2 linked regions of the Peribacillus simplex NBRC 15720 = DSM 1321 genome follow. The protein of the gene in region 2 interacts with the protein of the main gene of each other region in a pairwise test. Links are inferred from orthologs where the notes say so. Each region holds a gene or a part of one and is shown on either strand. Other genes may lie near its edges.

Region 1 (11,612 bases), 3.3 Mb from region 2 along the record:
ACAGCAACTTTGTTTTCATCGGCAGTTCGTAAGTTCCACCGGGTTTTTGGCTTTAACATTTATTCACCCCTCAACTTACTCATTATACAAAACGAATATACCAGATTCAATTTTATTTTAAACTCATAATTGGCTGTAATTCCCTATTCAATAAACTTGGTTCAACAAAAAGAAGGCTGGCATCATGCCAGCCCCCTCTCCCCTATTAAACTTGTCCTTCAAGACTTTGTTTCTTTTCTTTTGCGGTATTCAGCGGACCTTTCTTCTTCAATTCCCTGATTTTCAAATCAAGCCAGAATTGGGAAGCGATCAATAGCGATGAATACACGCCGCATATTAAACCGATAAACAGGGCGATGGAGAAGTTACGGATAGCTTCACTACCGAAGATCATCAACGCGATAACCGTAATGAGAACGGTCAGAACCGTGTTAATGGATCTCGTCAAAGTTTGCCTGATACTGATGTTCACAATGTTCTCAAGTTCTTCGACGGTTTTGATTTTACGGCTGAAGCGCAGGTTTTCACGTATACGGTCAAAGGTTACGATCGTATCATTGATCGAATAACCGACGATCGTCAGAACCGCAGCAATGAAGGTGATATCCACTTCGAGCCGGAGTAAGCTAAAAATCGTGATGATGAAGAATGCATCATGTATAAGCGCGACCACGGCAGGAACAGCCATTCGCCATTCAAATCGTATCGATACATACAAAATGATACCGATTGATGCAATCGCTAACGCAAACATGGCATTTTTCGCAAGCTCTTTTCCTACAGTCGGTGATACGGTGCTGACATTTGGTTCTGCTCCGTAATCCTCCTTGAAATGGTCCTTCAATTCAGCGATTTCCTGTTTATCGAGGACACCGACTGTCCGAACGACAGCATTTTTATTTTCTTTTCCAGCGAGCCTGACATCCTTGATATCCTTCTCATCAATACCGACCTTGCCCATTTCGGTTTTGACTTGCTGAGTCGTCAAGACATCTTTGGACGCAATCTCGATTCGGGTGCCGCTCGTGAAATCAATCCCTAGATTCAATCTGAAGACGAGCAGGAAAATGATCCCAATAATGGTGACACCGATTGAAATGCCATAAAAAACTTTCCGATGTTTGACGAAATCGATTTTATCAAAGCGCGTTGGCAATGACATTAAATCAATTTTATCGGATAAATCGTGAATGTATTTCTTCTTCACGCCAAACCATGTTGTACGTTTGTCAAGGAACCCGCTATTCACCCACAGGCTCATGAAAAGGCGTGTACCATAGACAGCTGTTATGAAACTCATTAAAATCGAAATGATCAAAGTGGTGGCAAACCCTTTAACCGAGCTAGTTCCATAATAGAACAGAACGGCCGCAGCAAGTAAGGTCGTTAAGTTCGCATCCGTAATTGTAGAAAGTGAATTTTTCGTACCTTCTTTATAAGCCGCTTTAACAGATCTACCAAGTTTCAATTCATCCCTGATTCGCTCGTAGGTTATGATATTGGCGTCGACAGCCATCCCGACCCCGAGTACCAATGCCGCAATACCAGGCAGCGTAAGGACCGCATTCATCCAATCAAACACTAATAGCGTCAAGAAAATGTATATGCTTAAAGTGACGACTGCAATGAACCCCGGGAAGCGGTAATACACAAGCATGAAGATAAAAACAAGTGCAATTCCGATGATTCCCGCAAAAATAGTATCATTCAGTGCACCTGCACCAAATTGGGCACCTACAGAAGTGGAATACTTTTCTTTTAAATCTACAGGCAGGGCACCTGCATCCAGAAGGGCTGCAAGCTCTTTCGCTTCTTCAACCGTGAATTGACCGGTAATATACACCTTCTTCGTATTGAAAACCTCACTGACAGCTGGAGCGGATATCATATTGTCCTGTGAGGCTGTATCCTTAATGGAATCTTTTCCTTCCTCGAAATCCAGCCAGATTGCAAGTACATTAGTCGGACTTTCCATCGAGGATATTTTTTGGGTGATATCCTTAAACTTATTTACATCTTTCAATGTGACTTCGACAACCGGTTTATTATCTTGGAACGTTTGTTTCGCGCCGCCTTCTTTCAAGTCGGCACCGGTCATCATTTCCTTATCGTTGTAGTCACGGAAAGATAATTTTGCTTGTGTCGAGAGAATCTCCCGTGCGTTATTTTGGTCTTTGACTCCAGCCAATTGAACGCGGATCCGGTCTTTCCCTTCGATTTGAATGTTAGGTTCGCTAACGCCCAAAACATTGACACGCCGCTCAAGTGAGCTTACTGTAGCCCGTAAAACATCCGGGGTGATCTTTTCCCCAGACAGCGGTTTTACTTCATACAACACTTCAAAACCGCCTTGAAGATCAAGACCCAGCTTGATATCCTTTAGGATTCCTTTTGAAGTCGTCCCCATCGCTGCGAAAATCAATAGTGCGATTAGAAAAAACGCAACGATCCTGCTTCTTTTTACCATTATGTAGTAGGCCCCTTTCTATAATACGCCTGTTCCTGAAGTTAAAAAAACTGTCATTTTTAGTTTATATGATTACTGCATACCCTTTGTTTCTTGAGAAAAAAAGACACAGCTTCTCATGCTTTTTCCAAAAAAAGCATAACCATATCTATTATGAGACATATACAAACAGCTGTCAATTTTAGTATATCTTTGCATCATTCTTTCAAAAGTTCCTTCAGTTCCTCTTCAGAAAGCGGCTCAAATAGGTTTGGTGATTTATAAGCTTCGACCATTTGGAAGGTCATGAACTGGTTGCTTGAAAATGTCACGATATCTGCGACAAGTTCATGAAGGTGAATATTTTCCTGCGGACGCTTCCATTTATTTTTGGTTAAGGTTCCCCATATGTCTTCCTCTGTTACGGCATTCAATCCGATCATTTGAAATTCCTCACGCTTGCTCTTCAAAAATGGACGTACCTTTAGATAATACCTTTGATAGGGATGATTCTTTTTTACCATCACTTTGCCTCCAGTAAAAATGATTCTCAAATGAATGCTTATTTTCTTAGAAGGATTTCGATCATTTGTAAGAACGCAAACAAACACTTTTGTCATGCTTTGTCCAAGTACAAGCATATAGATAATTGTATAGCATAACCGCTTTTTTGAGAAGGCAGGGAGGGAGTTCAATGTCCAAATTTTTAAAAGGGACGCTGATTTTATTAATCGCAAGCCTGATTACAAGGGTTCTTGGTTTCATTAACCGCATTGTCATCGCCCGCTTCATCGGCGAAGAAGGCGTTGGTTTATATATGATGGCTTTACCGACCCTCTTTCTCGTCGTGAACATAACCCAGTTAGGCCTGCCAATCGCCATTTCGAAATACGTGGCTGAGGCCAATGCCAGAGGCGATGAGCGGAAAATCAAGAAAATCCTTGTCGTCTCTTTGGCCTGCACCTTTACTCTATCGATGATTTTCACTCCTGCGATGCTGCTTTTCGCACCGGCTCTCTCAGAATACCTATTCACTGACGAACGGACGGTATGGCCTCTAATGGCGATTGCCCCTATCGTACCGATCATCGCCATTTCATCCGTACTGCGAGGTTATTTCCAAGGCAAGCAAAATATGAAGCCCTTCGCTTTCTCACAAGTTATCGAACAGGTGGCCCGAATCACTTTCATAGCCGTCCTGACGAAGGCCTTTTTGCCATATGGAATCGAATATGCTGCAGCCGGGGCGATGTTCGCATCGATTATCGGTGAGCTTGTATCTCTCATCTACTTATTGACCAGCTTTAAATTAAAGAAACATTTTAAGTTCAGAAAGGGTTTTTTCAAGAATGTCAAATCCGGAAAAGGAACGTTCACCGAATTGATGGGGATTGCCCTTCCTTCCACCGGAAGCAGGATGATTGGATCGGTTTCGTGGTTTTTCGAACCGATAGTGGTCGCCCAGAGTTTGGCACTTGCCGGAGTCACCGCGGCCGCAGCCACAAGTCAATACGGAGAGTTAACAGGGTACGCCCTGCCTTTACTCATGCTACCTTCCTTCGTTACATCATCATTGGCGACGGCACTTGTCCCGGCAGTGAGTGAAGCCCGTACGACCGGAAACTTTTTACTCGTTGAACACAGGCTTCAGCAGGCCCTGAAAATCACCTTTATCACAGGCTGTTTAGCTATCGTCATTCTGTTCATCTTTGCCGAACCGATTTTACAAGTCATGTATGGCTCTTCGCATGCTGCTGTTTTCATTAAATTCCTGGCACCTTTTTTCATCCTTTATTACTTTCAATATCCGCTGCAATCCATGCTGCAAGCACTGGATCTTGCAAAGGCAGCAATGTTCAACAGCCTGGCTGGGAACATCCTTAAAATCGGTGTGATCTGGCTGCTGGCGTCAAAGGAAAGTTTCGGGATCATGGGAGCCGCAATTGGGATAGCTGTCGGTACGATGCTCGTTACCTTCCTGCATTTTTCAACCGTGCTGAAGGTCGTCCCTTTCACGCTTCATTTCCGCAGCTATATGTCAGCTTTGGTCCTTGCTTTAATTTCCGGATGGGGCGGTTATTATCTTTATCAATTCCCGCTCTCCTCACAGCCTCTTGGCATACGGCTTTTGCTTTCCGTGACGGTCGTTATCCTGCTGTTCACATTTTTCCTGCTCATGACCGGCAGCATAAAAAAGGCGGATTTGATCAGGATTCCTGTAGTGGGCGGCTTTTTATCAAAATTCGCTTGGAAATAAAATGAACCGAAGCATTAAAAGGCTTCGGTCATTTCTTCGTTTCATTTTTATCAATGTAAAATTGGCCATCTATGTACCCGCAAATCGAAATCTCTTTAATATTCGTTTCTCCCAATTTTTTCAACTGGTGCCGGAGCCAAAAATGGTTTTTCCCAATTTTATCAAGATTTTCTTCCTGTATCTCTCCGTCGACAATTAGTGGGAATGGTACCTGACTTTCCGACCTTTCTTCGTCGCATTTTTTAATCACTGAGAGCCTTCCTGAAGTTTCAAGGATGGCAAATTGAACTTCGTTTATATCAATAATTCCTTGTTCACGAAGCTGGGTCAATAAGTCATCAAAATTATATCGTTGTCTGCGCATCGCTTTTTCATCTATTTTCCCCTGATTAATGATGATCTGCGGCTTACCGTCCATGAAATAGCGGAATTTGACACTTTTCAATGAGGCAAATGCCAATGTAATTTGGAGGATCGCGAGGACAAACATTGGGATGGTCTGCCGGATAAACGGTTTTTCCAAATCTTCAAAGGATAGCACAGCAATGTCCCCTATCATGATGGATACCACTAAATCAAGAACGCTCAGTTCCCCAACTTCCCGCTTACCCATCATTCGAAAAAGGAACCAGATGACTAGATAGATTACCGTCGTTCGAAAAATAACCCCTAGATAGATATCCACTTCAATAACACTTCCTTCATCCATAGCATGGCTTGTGAACTGAAAAATTACTCCATAATCTTTTCTAATTTTACGGGAAGCTTCTTAAACCTGGTCTAAAGGTTCGATACGGGGAATATGCTTGTACAAACACATAAACAGGCTATACGTATCAGCCTTTTAAAAAGGAGGAATACCCATCGAAACTAAAAAAATGAGTGTCGCCGTAATTTATGGCGTAGGCTCCATCTTTGCGATAGCGATGATTGCAAGTTTAATCGTTTCCATCCTTCTTCGTTTTACTTCACTGACGGAATCATCCCTGACATACGTGATCATGATCGTGTCCTTTTTATCGCTGTTCATTGGTGGATTCATTTCAGGAGGCAAAGGGAAAAAGCAAGGACTATTCTTGGGCGGAAGCACTGGGCTGCTTTATCTGTTGGTCGTGTTCCTTTTTCAATATTTAGGTCACGATGCACTTTTCACGATCAAGCAATGGATATACTATGGCTGTTTTGTGATTACGGCCATGATGGGTGGCGTACTTGGGGTCAACATGAGCTCCGACTCCCGAACCGATTAAAAAACACAGCAAAAAACCGGGCAAATGGCCCGGTTTTCGTTTGTTTTATAGAGTTGCTTCTTTATTCGGTGCGCTTTCCGTAATTTCACGGATTGCAGCACGGTCAAAAGTTAGTTTTGTACCGTCTGATGATTTAATGACGATTTGCAGTTCATCGATTGCATCGATTGTTCCGTGCATGCCGCCGATAGTCGCAACCTTATCACCTTTTTTCAAGCTGCTTTGCATGTTTCGCGTAGCTTTTTGGCGTTTTTGCTGAGGGCGGATCAATAAGAAATAGAACAATACGAACATTAAAATCAACGGAAGTATTTGTGTTAAAGAACCCATTTTGTATATTCACTCCTTTCGTTCATTAAAATATGTATGGAATTAGAAGTTTCTCGCATTTGGTTCATTGAAACCATACTGCTCAAAAAACTCTTCCCTAAAGTCTCCAAGACGATCTTCTCGAATAGCTTGTCTGACCTGTTCCATCAAGTTTAACAGAAAATGAAGATTATGGTAAGTCGTAAGACGAATCCCAAAGGTTTCTTCACATTTAATCAAATGGCGGATATATGCCCGGCTATAATTCTTGCAAACATGGCAATCGCAATTTTCATCGATTGGACCGAAATCGCGTGCATACTTCGCATTTTTCACAACCAGCCGCCCATTGCTCGTCATGAGCGTACCATTACGCGCAATTCGCGTCGGCAGTACACAGTCAAACATATCGACACCGCGGAGTGCCCCATCGATCAAAGAGTCCGGTGAACCGACCCCCATCAGATAACGCGGTTTGTCAGTTGGCAGCAGCGGACTTGTAAATTCAAGGACGCGGTTCATGATATCCTTCGGTTCCCCTACGGATAGTCCTCCAATAGCATAACCCGGGAAGTCAAGGGAGACAAGGTCTTTTGCACTTTGTTTGCGAAGATTTTCAAACTCCCCGCCTTGAACGATTCCGAACAGCCCTTGGTCATTTGGACGCTCATGTGCATTTAAACAGCGTTCCGCCCAGCGCGATGTCCGTTCAACCGACTTCTTCATATACTCTTCAGTCGCTGGAAATGGCGGACATTCATCAAATGCCATCATAATATCAGAGCCAAGCGCATTTTGTATTTCCATCGCTTTTTCCGGAGATAAAAATAATTTATCGCCATTCAGATGGTTCCTGAAATGTACACCCTCTTCTTCAATTTTGCGGAACTCGCTTAAACTAAAGACTTGAAAGCCGCCTGAGTCGGTCAAAATCGGCCGATCCCAGTTCATGAACTTATGCAATCCGCCAGCTTCCTTGATGATTTCATGCCCCGGACGCAGCCATAGGTGGTATGTATTGCTCAGGATGATACCTGCCCCCATTTGTTTCAAATCTTCCGGGGACATCGTTTTGACAGTAGCCATCGTTCCAACCGGCATAAATGCCGGCGTTTCAAAAGAACCATGCGGCGTATGGACCCGGCCTAGCCGTGCCCCTGTCTGTTTACATGTTTTGATTAACTCATATCGTATTGCAGTCAACGCAATAACTCCCTTCAAGAGCTTCTCACTCTTATATATTACTTAATTAACATTGCATCTCCAAAACTAAAGAACCTGTATTTTTCTTCCACTGCCGTTTCATATGCATGAAGGACATGCTCCCTGCCTGCAAGTGCAGAAATAAGCATGATTAAAGTCGATTTAGGCAAATGGAAGTTCGTTATCATCGCATCTATCCCTTTGAACTCATAACCAGGATAAATGAAGATGCTAGTCCAGCCATTCTCTTCCTTGAAAACCCCATCATTTCGGGACGCAATCGTTTCCAATGTCCTTGTGGACGTAGTGCCGACCGTAATGATTTTCCCGCCTTTTTCTTTCACATCATTCAGTAATCTGGCAGTGCCTTCCGTCATTTGATAAAATTCCGAATGCATTTCGTGGCTGTCAATATCGTCGACACTTACTGGACGGAACGTACCAAGCCCAACATGCAGCGTGATGAAAGCGATGTGGACACCCATCCCTTTAAGTTTCTCGAGCAAATCCTCTGTAAAATGCAGGCCAGCGGTAGGTGCCGCTGCAGATCCCCGTTCACGCGCATAAACCGTTTGATAACGGTCCTGGTCGTCGAGCTGTTCCTTGATATATGGAGGTAATGGCATTTCGCCAAGCTTCTCTAGTATTTCATAAAATATGCCTTCATATTTAAATTCAAGGATACGGCCGCCATGCTCGAGTACTCCTGTACAGACGGCACTCAGCTTACCATCGCCAAAAACGATTGTCGAGCCTTCTTTAATCCTTTTGGCTGGCTTCACAAGCGTTTCCCATACATCATCATGGTCTTGCTTAAGCAGCAATACTTCGATTTTTGCACCCGTTCCTTCTTTACTGCCGTATAGTCGTGCCGGCAGCACCTTCGTATCATTCAACACTAGGCAATCTCCCGGTTTGATATATTCCGTGATATGGCTGAATACATCATGCTGGAGCTTACCAGTTTCTTTGTCCAGCACCATCAATCTACTCGCTTCTCTATCCTCCAAAGGAACTTGGGCAATCAGTTCCTCCGGTAAATGAAAATCAAACATATCCAATTTCATCTGTTCCACTTCCTTACGTGTCTATCAAGCTGTAATCATTATTTAAAACGGCCGATCAAATAAAAAATCGCGGACAACACAACACTGACGATGATTGATGTAACGATAGGGAAGTAAAACGTCGTATTCCCCTTTTTCAGTAATATATCTCCCGGCAGCCTGCCGAGATGAATATATTTCATCGCAAAACCAATCACGAATATAATCACACCCAGAATCATGACCATCTTTGGTATATTCATCATTCAGGCATCTCCATGCCGAAATGCTCATAAACCAGCTGTGTTGCCATCCGGCCTCTTGGGGTCCGCTGAAGAAAACCGACCTGTAACAGATATGGTTCATACACATCTTCGATCGTATGTGCCTCTTCGCCAATCGTTGCAGCAATCGTTTCCAGTCCCACGGGTCCGCCACGGAATTTTTCAATGATCCCTTTAAGTAATTTATGGTCAATATGATCGAGTCCTAAACGGTCGACCTGCATTAATTCAAGCGCATAATCGGCAAGTTCGGCCGTTATCGTACCATCACCGCGTACCTGGGCGAAATCCCTGACCCTCCGTAAAAGCCGATTAGCGATTCTCGGGGTGCCCCTAGACCTTCTTGCCAGCTCAGCCGCTGCTTGGTCATCCATTTCCGTATCCATGATTCTTGCTGTACGGATGATGATATCGGTCAAATGGTTTTCCGTATAATATTCAAGACGGCTCAAGACGCCAAAACGGTCCCTGAGCGGTGCAGACAGTGAGCCTGCACGTGTCGTGGCACCTACGAGTGTGAACGGCGGCAAGTCGATCCTGATCGAACGGGCTTCCGGCCCCTTACCGACTACAATATCCAGACAGAAGTCCTCCATAGCCGGGTATAGCACTTCTTCAACGACACGTGGAAGACGGTGAATCTCATCAATGAACAATACATCACCCGGTTCAAGTGCACTCAAAATGGCCGCCAGATCTCCCGGCCGCTCAATGGCGGGACCGGAAGTCGTGCGGATATTCACACCCATTTCATTGGCGATGATGACGGCAAGCGTCGTCTTTCCAAGGCCAGGAGGTCCATATAAAAGTACATGATCGAGCGTTTCTTCACGCATCCTTGCCGCTTCGATGTATACACTCAAATTCGCTTTCACTTTATCCTGTCCGATATATTGCTTTAAGTTTTGCGGCCGCAGGCTTTGTTCAAAGGACAGTTCGTTCAAATCGGCTTCCTGATTGAATATTCTCTCCTCCATTGCGCCACTCCTTATCTTAACATCATTTGCAATGCTTTCTTAATATATTGCTCGGTCGTCATATCTTCAGCTTGCAATTTCTTGGCAACCTTTTGGACTTCCTTTTCAGAATAACCAAGAGCCTTCAAGGCAAGAATGGCTTCATCCAATTCCTCCGTATAACCATTTGGACTGAGTGCAGCCGTGACGCCTTCGTTAAACAAGCTTGGAAACGCATCCGGAATAATGTTCTCAAGTTTCCCTTTTAAATCGAGAATCATCTGCCGTGCCGTTTTCTTTCCGACTCCCGGGAATTTCACCAAGAACGATTCATCTTCATTTTCGATTGCCTGCACCACCTGATCAACTTGGCCTGATGCCAATATGGCTAGAGCACCCTTCGGCCCGATTCCGGTTACATTCAATAATTTTGTGAATAACGCCTTTTCTTGACGAGTCTGAAATCCGTATAATGCAGCCATATCCTCACGAACATAATGATACAAAAAAACTTGGACTTCCTTCTGGTATTGAGCGGAAAAAATAAAAGGATTCGGCGTCATCACTTGATATCCGATCCCCCCATTTTCCACAACTATGTATTCAGGCCCAATATAATCGACCTTGCCTTTTATATAATCATACAAATTAATTCTCTCCCTGATTTTGCTGTACCTCTCATTTTATCATAAAAAGGGTAGGTTGTTCATTAAAAGTTATTTAGTTGGCGCAATGACTTTTACAATGGAGGATATCCCATTTTATTGCATATGGGGATTTTGGTTTTTCGTTGAAAAACAAAAGAGGATGGGTGTCATCCCATCCTAATTTACCGAATATGGCTCATATTCTTTAATGAGCTGTTTATATTGGTCTTTATTCATGATCGGAATCCCTTTTTGCAGTTCCTCCTGCTTGTATACTTCAAGTTTACCAATGTCTATTTGGTAGAAAGTATGAATGATCTTGGCGTGCTCTGGCCTTCCGATAAAAATGGATAACGTACCATCTTTCCTCATCCCAAGGTAACCATTCGCTTTTAAAAGCGGAGATATGTCATTTTCAATTTTCTTCATGACAATCTGCTCTTCATTTTGATCGACTACTTTCCATCCTTCATATTTTGACCAAAAGTCCTCCATCGACCAAATTGTTTCTGTCAATTTCTCTTCACTTAACTCGCCATCCAAATACATACGCTGAAGAATGACCTTCCTTTCAATTGGATCATTTTCCTTTTGAACGGTTTCTTCGGCAAAAACGGTTAAGCAAAATGGCAATATGAAAAGTGTCATGAAAAATTGGATTCTAAGTTGATTAGTCAATATACTCACCTCTTAAGGCGTTTACTTTTTATGTAGTTTGACCCCAAATAAGGATTATTAACCAGAAAAAAATCAAAAAGAGCTGACTCCATATCGGGTCAGCCCACTAATTATTTCAAGTGATTTTCGTGAATGTTAAGGTTATCGAACATGTCATTGGCATCCAAAATGATCATTTCCCTCGTATCGCCATCCCGAAGATCGTTATCCAGTGTCATCGTCCTGAAATAGACACCTTTATCGGTGGTGACATATAGGGTCCGGCCATTGGTAAGCGGCCCGATTTCCTTCTTGATTCTTTCTTTAACATCTTTTGCTTGGCTGTAATCATCAAGCAGCAAGGCTACCAGCATTTCGTCTTTCATGATAATTGTCCTGGCATCGGTAACCGGCTCGACTTTATTGGCGGCACCATTGACTTTGTCGGCTAAATCGCCTTCATAAGAATTATAATAAGATGATCGTGCCTTAAGCGGTTTACTTTCATGTCCATGGTAGTTACGATCACTCTTACTGTACGAACCATCTTTATCGTA
Region 2 (11,430 bases):
TTTCCGTTGCCAAGTTCTCGCCAATTTTTGTGATGACCTTGCCTTCTATTTCAATGTCCGCTTTTTTGAATGAGTTTTGATTATCTAGCAATACTCCATTTTTGATTACTGTTTTCATTAGTGTTTCCCCCTTCGGATTGTTCAAGCACATTTTTTAATACAGCCATTCTAATGAACACGCCATTTTCCATTTGTTTAAAAATTCTTGAGCGGCTGCATTCGACTAAATCACTGTCAATTTCAACACCGCGGTTTATTGGTGCAGGATGCATGATGATCGCATCCGGTTTCATATTTTTTTCACGTTGTTTGGTCAGGCCGAAACTTTTCAGATAATCTCCATTTGCCTGATCGTATTTTTCAATATGCCTTTCATGCTGTATTCTGAGCAGCATGACCACATCCGATGTAGCTACCGCATGATCGATGTCTTCATACCTTCCTAAACTGTTTGTTCTGTCAAACCATTCAGGCGGACCCGAAAATACGACATTCGCTCCTAAACGAGTTAATGCTTCTGCATTCGATTTCGCAACCCGACTATGCCTCACATCACCGATTATCGCAATCTTCAGACCTTTGAAACTTTTAAACTCTTGTTTTATCGTCAATAAGTCCAGTAATGATTGGGTTGGATGATTTCCGCAGCCATCCCCTGCATTGATTATTGGAATCCCGATCTTCTCATTCAATTCGTCAAAATAATTATCCTGTTCATGACGGATGATCAAGGCATTTACACCTATTGCTTCTAACGTTTTAACAGTGTCATACAAGGTTTCGCCTTTTAACACGGATGATGTACCTGCATCAAAAGGAATGACCTCAAGTCCCAATTTTCTTTCAGCCATTTCAAAGCTTGTTTTTGTACGTGTACTTGGTTCAAAGAAGAGATTGGCAACTGTGGTCTGCTGCTTTGGATTCCAGCTAGATCCGTTGGCAAAACACTCTGCCTCATGTAAAATTCTTTCAATTTCAGTTAAAGTCAATTCATTCATGGTCAATAATTTTTTCATAGATCCTGCTCCTTTCACATTTGTGATGCGGGGCATAAAAAATACCCCGCCATTAAGGACAGGGTGTAGGTCATAAAGATTGTGAGGACACGGAATGGTTTACACTTTATCCCGTTCTCATTCATCTTTACAGCAACACCCTTTTAAGCCTCTCTGGACTTCTTTTAAAAGGTGATTTATTGTTTTGATGCAGTATCTTATTTTTCAAATATATCTCCGGATATTTTTTCCCGGTCCGGAAGAATCAAGTTAAGAAGGATTCCGACGATGGCTGAAAGTGCCATTCCGGAAAGCGATACCGTTTCCGATAGTTGTACGAACGCTCCTCCGATTCCTAACACCAGGATGACTGAAGCTATCATCAGGTTTCTTTTCTTGTCAAAATCGACCTTATTATCAATCAGCATCCTCAATCCACTTGATGCGATGATACCGAAGAGCAAGATGGAAATGCCGCCCATCACAGCTGTAGGTATCGAGCTGATGACTGCTGAAATCTTGCCGTTAAAACCAAAGATGATTGCAGTGAATGCTGCCCCACCAATGATATACACACTGTAGGCCTTTGTCATAGTCAGGACCCCAATATTTTCACCATATGAAGTCAGCGGCGGCCCACCGATGAAGGAACCAATCATGATTCCTGCTCCATCTCCTAAAATCGAGCGATGCAAACCTGGCTTTTCCAAAAAGTTTCTGCCGACTACTTTGCTCAGTACCATCTGGTGTCCGATATGTTCTGATAAAGTTACGATGGCGACCGGTACCATGATGGCAATGACCTCCCATGAGAAGGACGGTGTATAGGTTACATATGGAAACATGAATTCAGGCATTTCCCACCATTGTGCTGACTTGATCGGTTCATAATCTATTATTCCTGCAACAGCCGAACAGCCGTAGCCCACTATGATTCCCATTAATATGGGGATCAAGTTAATGAATCCCTTAAAGAACACGTTGCAGATGATGGTTACCGCTAAAGTGATCAGTGCAATAACTATATATGTGACGCTGTATTTATCTTGTGGATCATACATTGCCATGTCCACGGCCGTTCCGGCAAGGCTTAATCCGATTACGATAATCACCGGACCCACCACAACCGGGGGAAGTATATTCATTAACCAGCGCAATCCGACTTTTTGGATAATCAAAGCTACTATTCCATATATGAACCCTGCTGCAAAACAGCCGATCATGGCCGCTTCCGGGCCTCCTAAGGCTTTTGCCGCGATGATTGGAGTAATGAAAGCGAAAGATGAACCGAGATAAGCTGGGATCTGACCTTTGGTTATCAATAAGTATGAAAGTGTGCCCAATCCGCTTGAAACCAGTGCTACCGCCGGGCTTAATCCTACCAAGAATGGCACCAGCACCGTTGCACCGAACATAGCAAACAAATGCTGGATGCTTAACGTAATCCACTGGCCAGCCTTTGGCACGTCCTCGACATCCAGTACTATATCCCTTTTTGTTTCTTCCATTTCCGTATCCCCCTCATGAAAATTCCATCAAAACTGCAAAAACCCTCTTTGCGGTATACAAAGAGGGTTTCTCAGAAGGCGAATGCCTATGCATAGGCACAGCTCTCCCGATTGACTCCCCTTTGCCAGCCTCTCTGGACTGTCTTTAAAAGGGTAATATGAAATTTTCATGTTGTTTAGTTTTCTAATATAGTAACTTGATCTACTTCATCAACTTCTGTTAAAGTAACTGTAATTTTTTCAGATTGGGAAGTCGGAACGTTTTTGCCGACGAAATCCGCGCGAATCGGCAATTCCCTATGTCCCCTATCTACTAATACGGCGAGCTGGATCTGCGAAGGTCTTCCCAAATCCACCAGAGCATCCATTGCCGCTCTAACGGTTCTGCCTGTGAAAAGAACATCATCCACTAAAATCACTTTCTTGTCAGTGATATTGACCGGAATGTCTGAGCCTTTTACGATAGGGTCCCCATCATTGGTCTTTTTCGAAAGGTCATCGCGATAAAGTGTAATATCCAGTTCACCCAGTTCTATTTCTTTGCCTTCTATTTGATTGATGCGCTTTGCAAGTCGGTCAGCGAGGAAAATCCCGCGTGTACGTATCCCGATTAAGACGCAATCTTCAATACCCTTATTTTTCTCAATGATTTCATGGGCAATTCTCGTCAAGGCTCTGCTAATGGCCTGCTCATCAAGTACTATGGCTTTCTCATTCAACACGTCGGCCACCCCGATTCCATTTTTCTGATAGGTCAATTTCAACAAAAAATCCTCATGCCAAGAAGGCATGAGGATTTTATCGCCATGGGCAGAATTATCCCACTTTGCGTATCCGTTTCCTTCTCAGTCTCTCTGAACTGTGTTAAAGGTTCTTATTAAGTTGTTATTATAATATATCAGAAAAACGAATTTGTCAATCCTTACTTCTACGCAATTGATTAATTAGATTTTCAAACTCTTCCGGAATCGGAGCTTCGAATTCCATATACTCATTTGTACGTGGATGAATGAAACCTAGAAGACCGGCGTGCAACGCTTGTCCATCTAATTTCAGGGTCTTTTTCGGACCATATTTCGGATCTCCCGCTAGTGGGAAGCCAATGTATTTCATGTGAACACGGATTTGATGTGTCCTTCCTGTTTCAAGCTGGCATTCCACCAAAGTGAAAGCTTTGAAGCGTTCGATGACACGGAAATGCGTGACAGCATTTTTGGAATTCGAATCTGTGACAGTCATGCTTTGGCGATCTTTTTTATCGCGGCCGATCGGTGCATCGATCGTTCCGAAGTCATGAGGGATCACACCATGAACTACAGCTTGATACTTACGGGTAACCGTTTTGTCAACAAGCTGCTGTACCAGTTTTTCATGTGCCATATCATTTTTGGCAACCATCAATAGACCTGAAGTATCTTTGTCGATCCGATGGACGATTCCAGGCCGCATGACACCATTGATTCCAGAAAGATCCTTGCAGTGAGCCATCAATCCATTTACAAGCGTGCCAGATACATGTCCCGGTGCCGGATGGACGACCATACCACTCGGTTTATTAACCACGAGTACATCTGCATCTTCATAATATATATCCAAATCCATTTCCTCTGCTACCGCATCCAATTCCTCAAGTTCAGGAATCGTCACTTCGATTGTATCGCCAGGAATAGCTTTGTAATTCGTCTTTATCGCCGTGCCATTTACCAAAACATGATCATCCTTAATCCATTGCTGGACCTGAGTACGTGACCATTCCTCATTCAAAGTGGAAAGAGCCTTATCAATCCTAACTCCTTTTAGTGTTTCATCGATGCTGTATAACCTTTTATCCATTATCTTTCTCCTTAGCGTTTTTTTCTTCTAAAAACATATGAATCACGAGCAGTCCGACACCAATTGAAAGCGCAGCATCAGCAACATTAAATACCGGGAAACTGTAGCTGAAAATATAGGTATGAACGAAATCCACTACTTCCTGACGAGCAACACGATCGATGAAATTACCAATCGCACCGCCTAGCATGAGAGCAAGTGCAACTCCAAGCAAAATGCTTTCCTTCGCCATTTTCTGAATATAATAGACAAGTCCAATAATGACAGCGATGGTGATGATGTAGAAAAACCACATTTGACCTTGTAGAATTCCCCATGCTGCCCCACGATTACGATGCGAGGTGATATATAGAAGGTTTTCAATAATTTCAATGCTTTCTCCGTACTCCATTTTTTTCACAATCATCCATTTTGTCAGCTGATCGAGAGCTATGACCAAAAGGGCAATCAAATAATAAAACACATTTTTTCCCCCAAACTAATCAAATCTTCACTTTTGAATTGTAGCATAAACTAGAAATAATGACTAATCCGAAAAACAGAAGTGTGCTAACTGCACCTGAAGAATATAGGGAAGATGGAATAAAGGCAAAATTCCCTATTGAGGATTCAGCTTTCTTTCCCACAAAAAAGCCGGCCCTTCATAAAGGGACCGGCTTTTTTATGGGAACTATTGATTCACGTAATGCTCTTTCACGACTGTAGCGCAACGCGGGCAAAGTGTTGGATGTTCCTCCACTTGACCTACTTCCTTCGAAACATTCCAGCAACGTTCACACGTTTCACCTTCTGCTTTTGTAACAAGGATCGCTATATCCTCAAGTTTAACCGCTTCTGCTGGGGCACTTGCCACATCGCCAGCGATATCGAATTCGGATACGATGAATAGCTGTTCAAAGCTTTCCTTGATGCCATCAAGCAGGTTCTTCGTTTCTTCATTAACATATACCATCACTTTAGCGTTCAGTGATTTTCCGATGACCTTCTGGTTACGGGCTTCTTCTAATGCTTTCAGAACATTATCACGGACATCCATGAAAGCCGTCCATTTTTCTTCAATGACTTCAGCATCATCAATGGAAATTTCTTCAGGCATCAATGTCAACTGTACACTTTCTTCCGTTACACCCGGAATGAACGCCCATACTTCATCAGCTGTATGAGAGAGGATCGGTGACACCAATTTCGTTAAGCTGACCAATGATTCGTAAAGGACAGTTTGAATAGCCAAACGCTCTTTACCATTTGGTGCTTCACAATAAAGAATGTCTTTTGCATAATCAAGGTAGAACGAACTTAAATCCTGTGTACAGAAATTATTGACCATATTATAAATTGTAGCAAACTCATAATTTTCATAACTTAGCTTCGACTGTTTGATCAGTTTATTCAATTTAACTAGCATGTATCGATCGACTTCAGGCAATTCTTGGACTGCCACTTTATCGGTTTTTGGATTGAATCCATCCAAGTTCCCTAACAGGAAGCGGAATGTATTACGGATTTTACGGTAAACTTCCGAAACTTGTTTTAAAATAGGATCGGAAACCCTGACATCAGATTGGTAATCCACCGAAGCTACCCAAAGGCGTAAGATATCTGCACCAAGTTGGTTCATGACCTTGGATGGCAGTACAACGTTTCCAATCGACTTACTCATTTTACGGCCTTCGCCATCCAATGCGAACCCGTGGCTAAGCACACCTTTATATGGTGCTTTGCCTGTAACCGCAACACTTGTTGAAAGTGATGAGTTAAACCAGCCGCGGTATTGATCGGACCCTTCTAAATAAAGGTCAGCAGGGCGCTGCAAGTCGTCTCTTTCTTCAAGTACCGCTTGATGAGAAGAACCGGAATCGAACCATACGTCCATGATATCCGTTTCTTTCGTGAAGATACCATTCGGGCTGCCTTCATGTGTATAGCCTTCAGGCAGAAGATCTTTCGCTTCACGCTCAAACCAGATGTTTGAACCGTGTTCGCGGAATAGGTTTGAAATATGGTTGATGGTTTCATCCGTAATGATCGGCTCGCCATTTTCTGCATAAAACACTGGAATTGGCACTCCCCAAGCGCGTTGGCGGGAAATACACCAATCCCCGCGGTCACGGACCATATTGAATAGGCGCGTTTCGCCCCAAGCCGGTACCCATTTGGTTTCTTCAATCGCTTCCAGAAGTTCACTGCGGAAGTCTTTGATTGACGCGAACCATTGTGCTGTTGCACGGAAGATCGTTGGCTTCTTCGTCCGCCAGTCATGTGGGTAAGAATGCGTAATGAACGTCAAGTTCAATAACGCGCCTGCTTCAGTTAATTTTTCGGTAATCGGTTTATTCGCTTGATCATAAAATAATCCGGCAAATTCCCCTGCCTCTTCCGTCATGACTCCTTTTTCATCTACAGGACAAAGTACGTCCAAGCCATATTTTTGCCCAATGATAAAGTCATCTTCACCATGGCCAGGCGCAGTATGAACACAACCCGTTCCAGCTTCAGTCGTTACGTGCTCACCTAACATCACTAAAGATTCGCGATCATAAAGAGGATGTTTGGCAACAGCACGGTCCAACTCGCTTCCTTTTACTGTTTTCAGGATTGACGGGTTTCCCCAGCCTAATGTTTCCGTAACCGATTCAAGCAGTGCCTCAGCAAGTAAGAATTTTTCATTTTCGACAGCCACTACTACATAATTTAATTGCGGATGCAATGAGATACCAAGATTAGCCGGAATCGTCCATGGAGTTGTCGTCCAGATGATGATTTTGACACCTTCATCAATTACACCTTTGCCATCTGTGACTTCAAAAGCAACATAGATCGACGCAGAGCGTTTATCTTGATATTCAATTTCAGCTTCGGCTAGCGCTGATTCACTTGATGGGGACCAGTAAACAGGTTTTTTCCCTTTATAAATGTACCCTTTTTTCGCCATTTCACCGAACACCTTGATTTGCTGTGCTTCATATTCAGGCTTTAATGTGATATAAGGATTTTCCCAATCACCACGTACCCCTATTCTCTTAAACTGCTCACGTTGATTGTTAATCTGACCATAAGCATACTCTTCACAAAGCTTTCTGAATTCGGCAACGCTCATTTCTTTCCGTTTCACGCCTTTTTTCGTCAATGCCGTTTCGATTGGAAGCCCATGCGTATCCCAGCCAGGTACATACGGTGCTTGAAAACCGCTCATCGATTTAAACCGGACAATGAAATCCTTTAAAACCTTATTCATTGCATGGCCCATATGGATATCGCCGTTGGCATATGGAGGTCCATCATGCAAAATGAATAAAGGACGTCCTTCCGTTTGTTCTTGCACTTTTTTATAGATGTTCATTTCTTTCCATTTTTCTTGGATTTCCGGTTCACGTTTCGGCAAATTCCCACGCATTGGAAATTCAGTTTTAGGCATCAATAAGGTATCTTTGTATTCCATCATAAAATCCTCCATCCGTCTTTTAAAAAAATTCATTCGAACCGATGACTTGATATCCGGCCAAAATAAAAAGCCCTCTCATCCCTAAAAAAGGGACGAGAAAGCTTTGCTTCCCGCGGTACCACCCTGGCTAGAAAGATTCACAAAGTGAATCCAACCTCTCGAGCATTCGTAACGTGAATGAAACGCTTCATTTACTTACTGCAAAAGCAGGTTCAACTCAGAACTCAAGGGTGATCTTCAATATCTTCGCTTATTCCGGGCTTTCACCATCCCCGGTTCGCTAAAAATAAGTGTGTGAAGAATTTACTTTCCCTGTCATCGTCTAATTTCATAATGAATAGTATTGTTAAAAAATTATATGCGAAAAAAGTGTTCAAAGTCAAGGAATCGTTTAAATTTCCTCTTCCACTCTTTCATTTAATTCTATTTCGGTTGCATCCACTTCATAATCCAGAAGATGATCCCAATCGTCATTGTCCAGCAAATCCAGCTGTGCACCTACAAGCATTTTGAAACGCGTCCGGAATACTTTGGATTGCTTTTTCAAATCTTCAATATCCATCGCTATTTTCCTTGCTTTCACAAGTGACTCATTGACAATCCTGTCAGCATTTTTCTCTGCTTCCTTTATGATCAGTTTCGCTTCTTTTTGGGCATTGCGCCTTAATTCTTCGGCTGCTTCTTGAGCGACAATAATCGACTTGTTAAGTGTACCCTCAATTGTCGTAAAATGTCCCAAACGATCAAAAGTCTCGTTCAGTTTATCTTCAAGTTCTTTCTTCTCCCTCAAAATCAGTTCATAATCCTTAATGACCTGGTCGAGAAATTCATTTACTTCATCTTCATCATACCCTCGAAATACTTTGTTAAATTCCTTGTTATGTATATCTATCGGGGTTAAGGGCATTACGGCACCTCCAGAACGGTTTCTACTCTAGTATGTTAAAACTCTATATTCGACAATAATTTTATAAATCCTGCTTTTTATTGTATTATTTTTGTCTGCCTAACGAGATTCTCCACTTATCCTTCTTGGTTTTCCCATCAATTGAAGCTATTTTACATCTGCCAAAACCTCTGATGGAAAGTGTATCACCTTCACGGCATTCTTCCGAGACGTTTTCCGTTTGCTTGAAATTCACCTTTACTTTTCCTGACGTTATCAAGGACTGAGTTTTTTGACGGGACATATTCAGGACGGACGATAGCACACTGTCAAGCCTAAGTGAACTGACGGTGGTTACTTGCTCTTCCCATTTTTCCTTAACTTGGACGATATTCTCGATTGGAAGCCGTTTGATGGAAACGGAGGCATTACCTATTTTCTCCAGATTTCCTGTGAGATATGAATCCATCTCTTCGGCAGCTATAAATTGAATATGCTCCTCCGTCACTATTATATCACCAAATTTTTCACGTTTTACCCCTAGTGACATCAAGGTTCCAAGTATTTGCCTATGTTCAAGCGTTACAAATTTTTTTGGATAGGAGATATCGTATAAGGAGATATTGAAATCAGATGGTTCAGGAGAGTAATAATCAGGGTAAATGAGCACACGTTTTCGCTCTACGAAATCGCTTCCGCCATTGAATTGCAGTTTCGCTTCCGGATCATTCCCTATTAGGGAAGTAAGGATTTCCTGCTGACGCGGATCAAGAAAATCAGATAGTTTCGGAGCGTAGGAATTTTTAACCTGATCAATCCAATTCATAGCCTGGTCAATAAAATCTTTTTCCTCCGGCCTGAAATGCTGATAAATACTCATGATTGAATAAATGCTCCTTAGTTATCAAATTAATGGTCGATCATAAGGAATTGATTAAACGGTTCTGCGTTGCAACTACACAGCGGAGAATGTTCCGACTGTGTAGTAAGATGCATGTCAGGTTAATTGTTGATCATCCTATTAATGTCTGTAAGTAATAGATTCCATATCCGCTGGCAAAATTAAGTACCAGCAAGGCCACAAGAGGTGAAAGATCAATCATGCCAAGTGGCGGAATGAACTTTCTGAACGGTTCTAAATACGGTTCGCAAATTTTTTCCAGAAATTGACCAATCGATGTCTCCCTTGCATTGGGGAACCATGACATCAATATGTAACCGATTAATGCCATTGAATAAATTTCAATTAAATAATATAAACCCTGAAGCACTAAACCCATTAACCATTACCACCTCGCTTCTTCGTACTCCTCTTCGGCGGCGAAGCCGGTAATATTACCGGAAACATCGACGTTGTCCGGGGTACATAAGAATATATCTGTTCCGATTTTTTGGATATCCCCGCTGATTGCATAGACAGTCCCACTTAGAAAATCGATGATTCGCTTTCCTTGGTCATGCTGGATTCGTTGAAGGTTCACGACTACAGCGCGCCTGTTTTTTAAATGGTCAGCTACCTCCTGGGCTTCTGCATAAGCACGAGGCTCCAATAATACTACTTTAGAAGATTTCTGTACGCTTTGCAAACTTACGATATTCTGATTGGTATTATTCCCTGCAGAAGCGGACTGCTGCTGTTTAGCTGACTTCACGACTTTTGGTTCAGCCTCCTCTTCTTCCATCACTTCATCCTTGTACTCATACTCATCGTCCAGCGCGAAATAAGATTTAAATTTTGATACGAACGACATCTATTGCGTACCTCCTTAAAATTATTCGCCTACAAGTGCTGTACCAATCCTGATCATTGTAGCGCCTTCCTCAATGGCAATCATGAAATCATTGGACATGCCCATGGACAATTCAGTGCAGGGGGCGTGCTTCAACTCTAAATTTTGTATTTCAACCTGGATGCCTTTCAGTTTCCGGAAGCATTCCCGCAAAACCTGTTCATCATCGGTCAATGGCGCCATTGTCATCAACCCTGCAATATTCACCTTATCAAAATTGGATAACCCTTTTATGAAATCCATTGTCGCCTCAGGATTCAGACCATGTTTTGATTCTTCACCAGAAACATTCACCTGTACTAAACAGTTTATCGGCTCGTTTGCGCGTTTTTGAATTTCTTCTGCCAAAGAAATGCGATCCAATGAATGGATATACGAAATTTTATCGATGACATTCTTTACTTTGCGTGTTTGCATGGAACCAATATAATGCCAGTTGGGCTTGTCCTTCAGCACTTCATATTTATTCAAAAGCCCTTCGTCACGGTTTTCACCCAAATCAAGTATTCCCGCTTCCAATGCTTCATTCGCTCTCTCGACCGAAACATATTTCGTCACTGCGATCAACTTTATCGCTTCACGGTCCCTTCCACTATTTTCACATGCTATATTTATTTTTTCTTCGATGCTTTTTAAATTGTCCACTACTTTCACTGTTACTCTAAATCCTCCTTCCAACCGATAAAACTCATCAACCTACCTGTCTTCCCGTTATCACGGCGATGTGAAAAAAACAATTCATGATCACAGCTTGTACAGTATGATGTAACGTCGATCTGACTTTTTGGAATTCCTGATTTTTGAAGAATCAATGCATTAAGTTGCTTAAGGTCTAACTCATATTGTCCTTCACTGATTAAATTATAGGGCTTTTCGTCAATATCTACCAGCAAATTCTGCACTAAATCCATGACATAATCATCAACTACATAGCACTTCGAACAAATAGACGGTCCAATAACAGCATATATCTCAC

What was found.
Region 1: the proteins of BS1321_RS04645 (region 2) and BS1321_RS20665 interact in binary tests that used the Bacillus subtilis proteins (3 or more experiments, as listed by UniProt). The link is inferred for Peribacillus simplex NBRC 15720 = DSM 1321 from one-to-one orthologs.

Annotation. Positions count from the first base shown.
Region 1 is NZ_CP017704.1:4,272,194-4,283,805, reverse strand. The notes cover bases 1,318-4,292. They hold BS1321_RS20665 (post-transcriptional regulator), read right to left. Parts: upstream 2,971-4,292; coding sequence 2,665-2,970; downstream 1,318-2,664. Other genes in these bases: spoVB (stage V sporulation protein B), read left to right, coding at 3,141-4,292; secDF (protein translocase subunit SecDF), read right to left, coding at 1,318-2,467. Also shown: single-stranded-DNA-specific exonuclease RecJ, read right to left, coding at 1-59; more of secDF, read right to left, coding at 206-1,317; more of spoVB, read left to right, coding at 4,293-4,703; BS1321_RS20655 (DUF421 domain-containing protein), read right to left, coding at 4,732-5,388; BS1321_RS20650 (TIGR04086 family membrane protein), read left to right, coding at 5,582-5,953; preprotein translocase subunit YajC, read right to left, coding at 5,999-6,283; tRNA guanosine(34) transglycosylase Tgt, read right to left, coding at 6,326-7,465; tRNA preQ1(34) S-adenosylmethionine ribosyltransferase-isomerase QueA, read right to left, coding at 7,504-8,532; BS1321_RS20630 (DUF2905 domain-containing protein), read right to left, coding at 8,571-8,777; Holliday junction branch migration DNA helicase RuvB, read right to left, coding at 8,774-9,772; Holliday junction branch migration protein RuvA, read right to left, coding at 9,784-10,398; BS1321_RS20615 (BofC C-terminal domain-containing protein), read right to left, coding at 10,576-11,085; BS1321_RS20610 (YhcN/YlaJ family sporulation lipoprotein), read right to left, coding at 11,187-11,612. UniProt on the Bacillus subtilis protein: Required for post-transcription initiation control of the comE operon. Promotes the accumulation of its target comE mRNA to septal and polar sites.
Region 2 is NZ_CP017704.1:1,006,811-1,018,240, forward strand. What follows is about bases 6,928-9,720. They hold BS1321_RS04645 (DivIVA domain-containing protein), read right to left. Parts: upstream 8,686-9,720; coding sequence 8,170-8,685; downstream 6,928-8,169. Other genes in these bases: ileS (isoleucine--tRNA ligase), read right to left, coding at 6,928-7,775; BS1321_RS04650 (YlmH family RNA-binding protein), read right to left, coding at 8,771-9,544; BS1321_RS04655 (YggT family protein), read right to left, coding at 9,678-9,720. In the rest of the region: BS1321_RS04610 (dihydroorotase), read right to left, coding at 1-118; BS1321_RS04615 (aspartate carbamoyltransferase catalytic subunit), read right to left, coding at 81-1,016; BS1321_RS04620 (solute carrier family 23 protein), read right to left, coding at 1,214-2,503; bifunctional pyr operon transcriptional regulator/uracil phosphoribosyltransferase PyrR, read right to left, coding at 2,680-3,222; BS1321_RS04630 (RluA family pseudouridine synthase), read right to left, coding at 3,419-4,336; lspA (signal peptidase II), read right to left, coding at 4,329-4,799; more of ileS, read right to left, coding at 5,007-6,927; more of BS1321_RS04655, read right to left, coding at 9,721-9,944; BS1321_RS04660 (cell division protein SepF), read right to left, coding at 9,951-10,415; BS1321_RS04665 (YggS family pyridoxal phosphate-dependent enzyme), read right to left, coding at 10,437-11,108; peptidoglycan editing factor PgeF, read right to left, coding at 11,111-11,430. UniProt on the Bacillus subtilis protein: May act as a pilot protein, directing MinCD to the polar septation sites or by inhibiting MinCD at the midcell site of division. Required for polar localization of the chromosome during sporulation.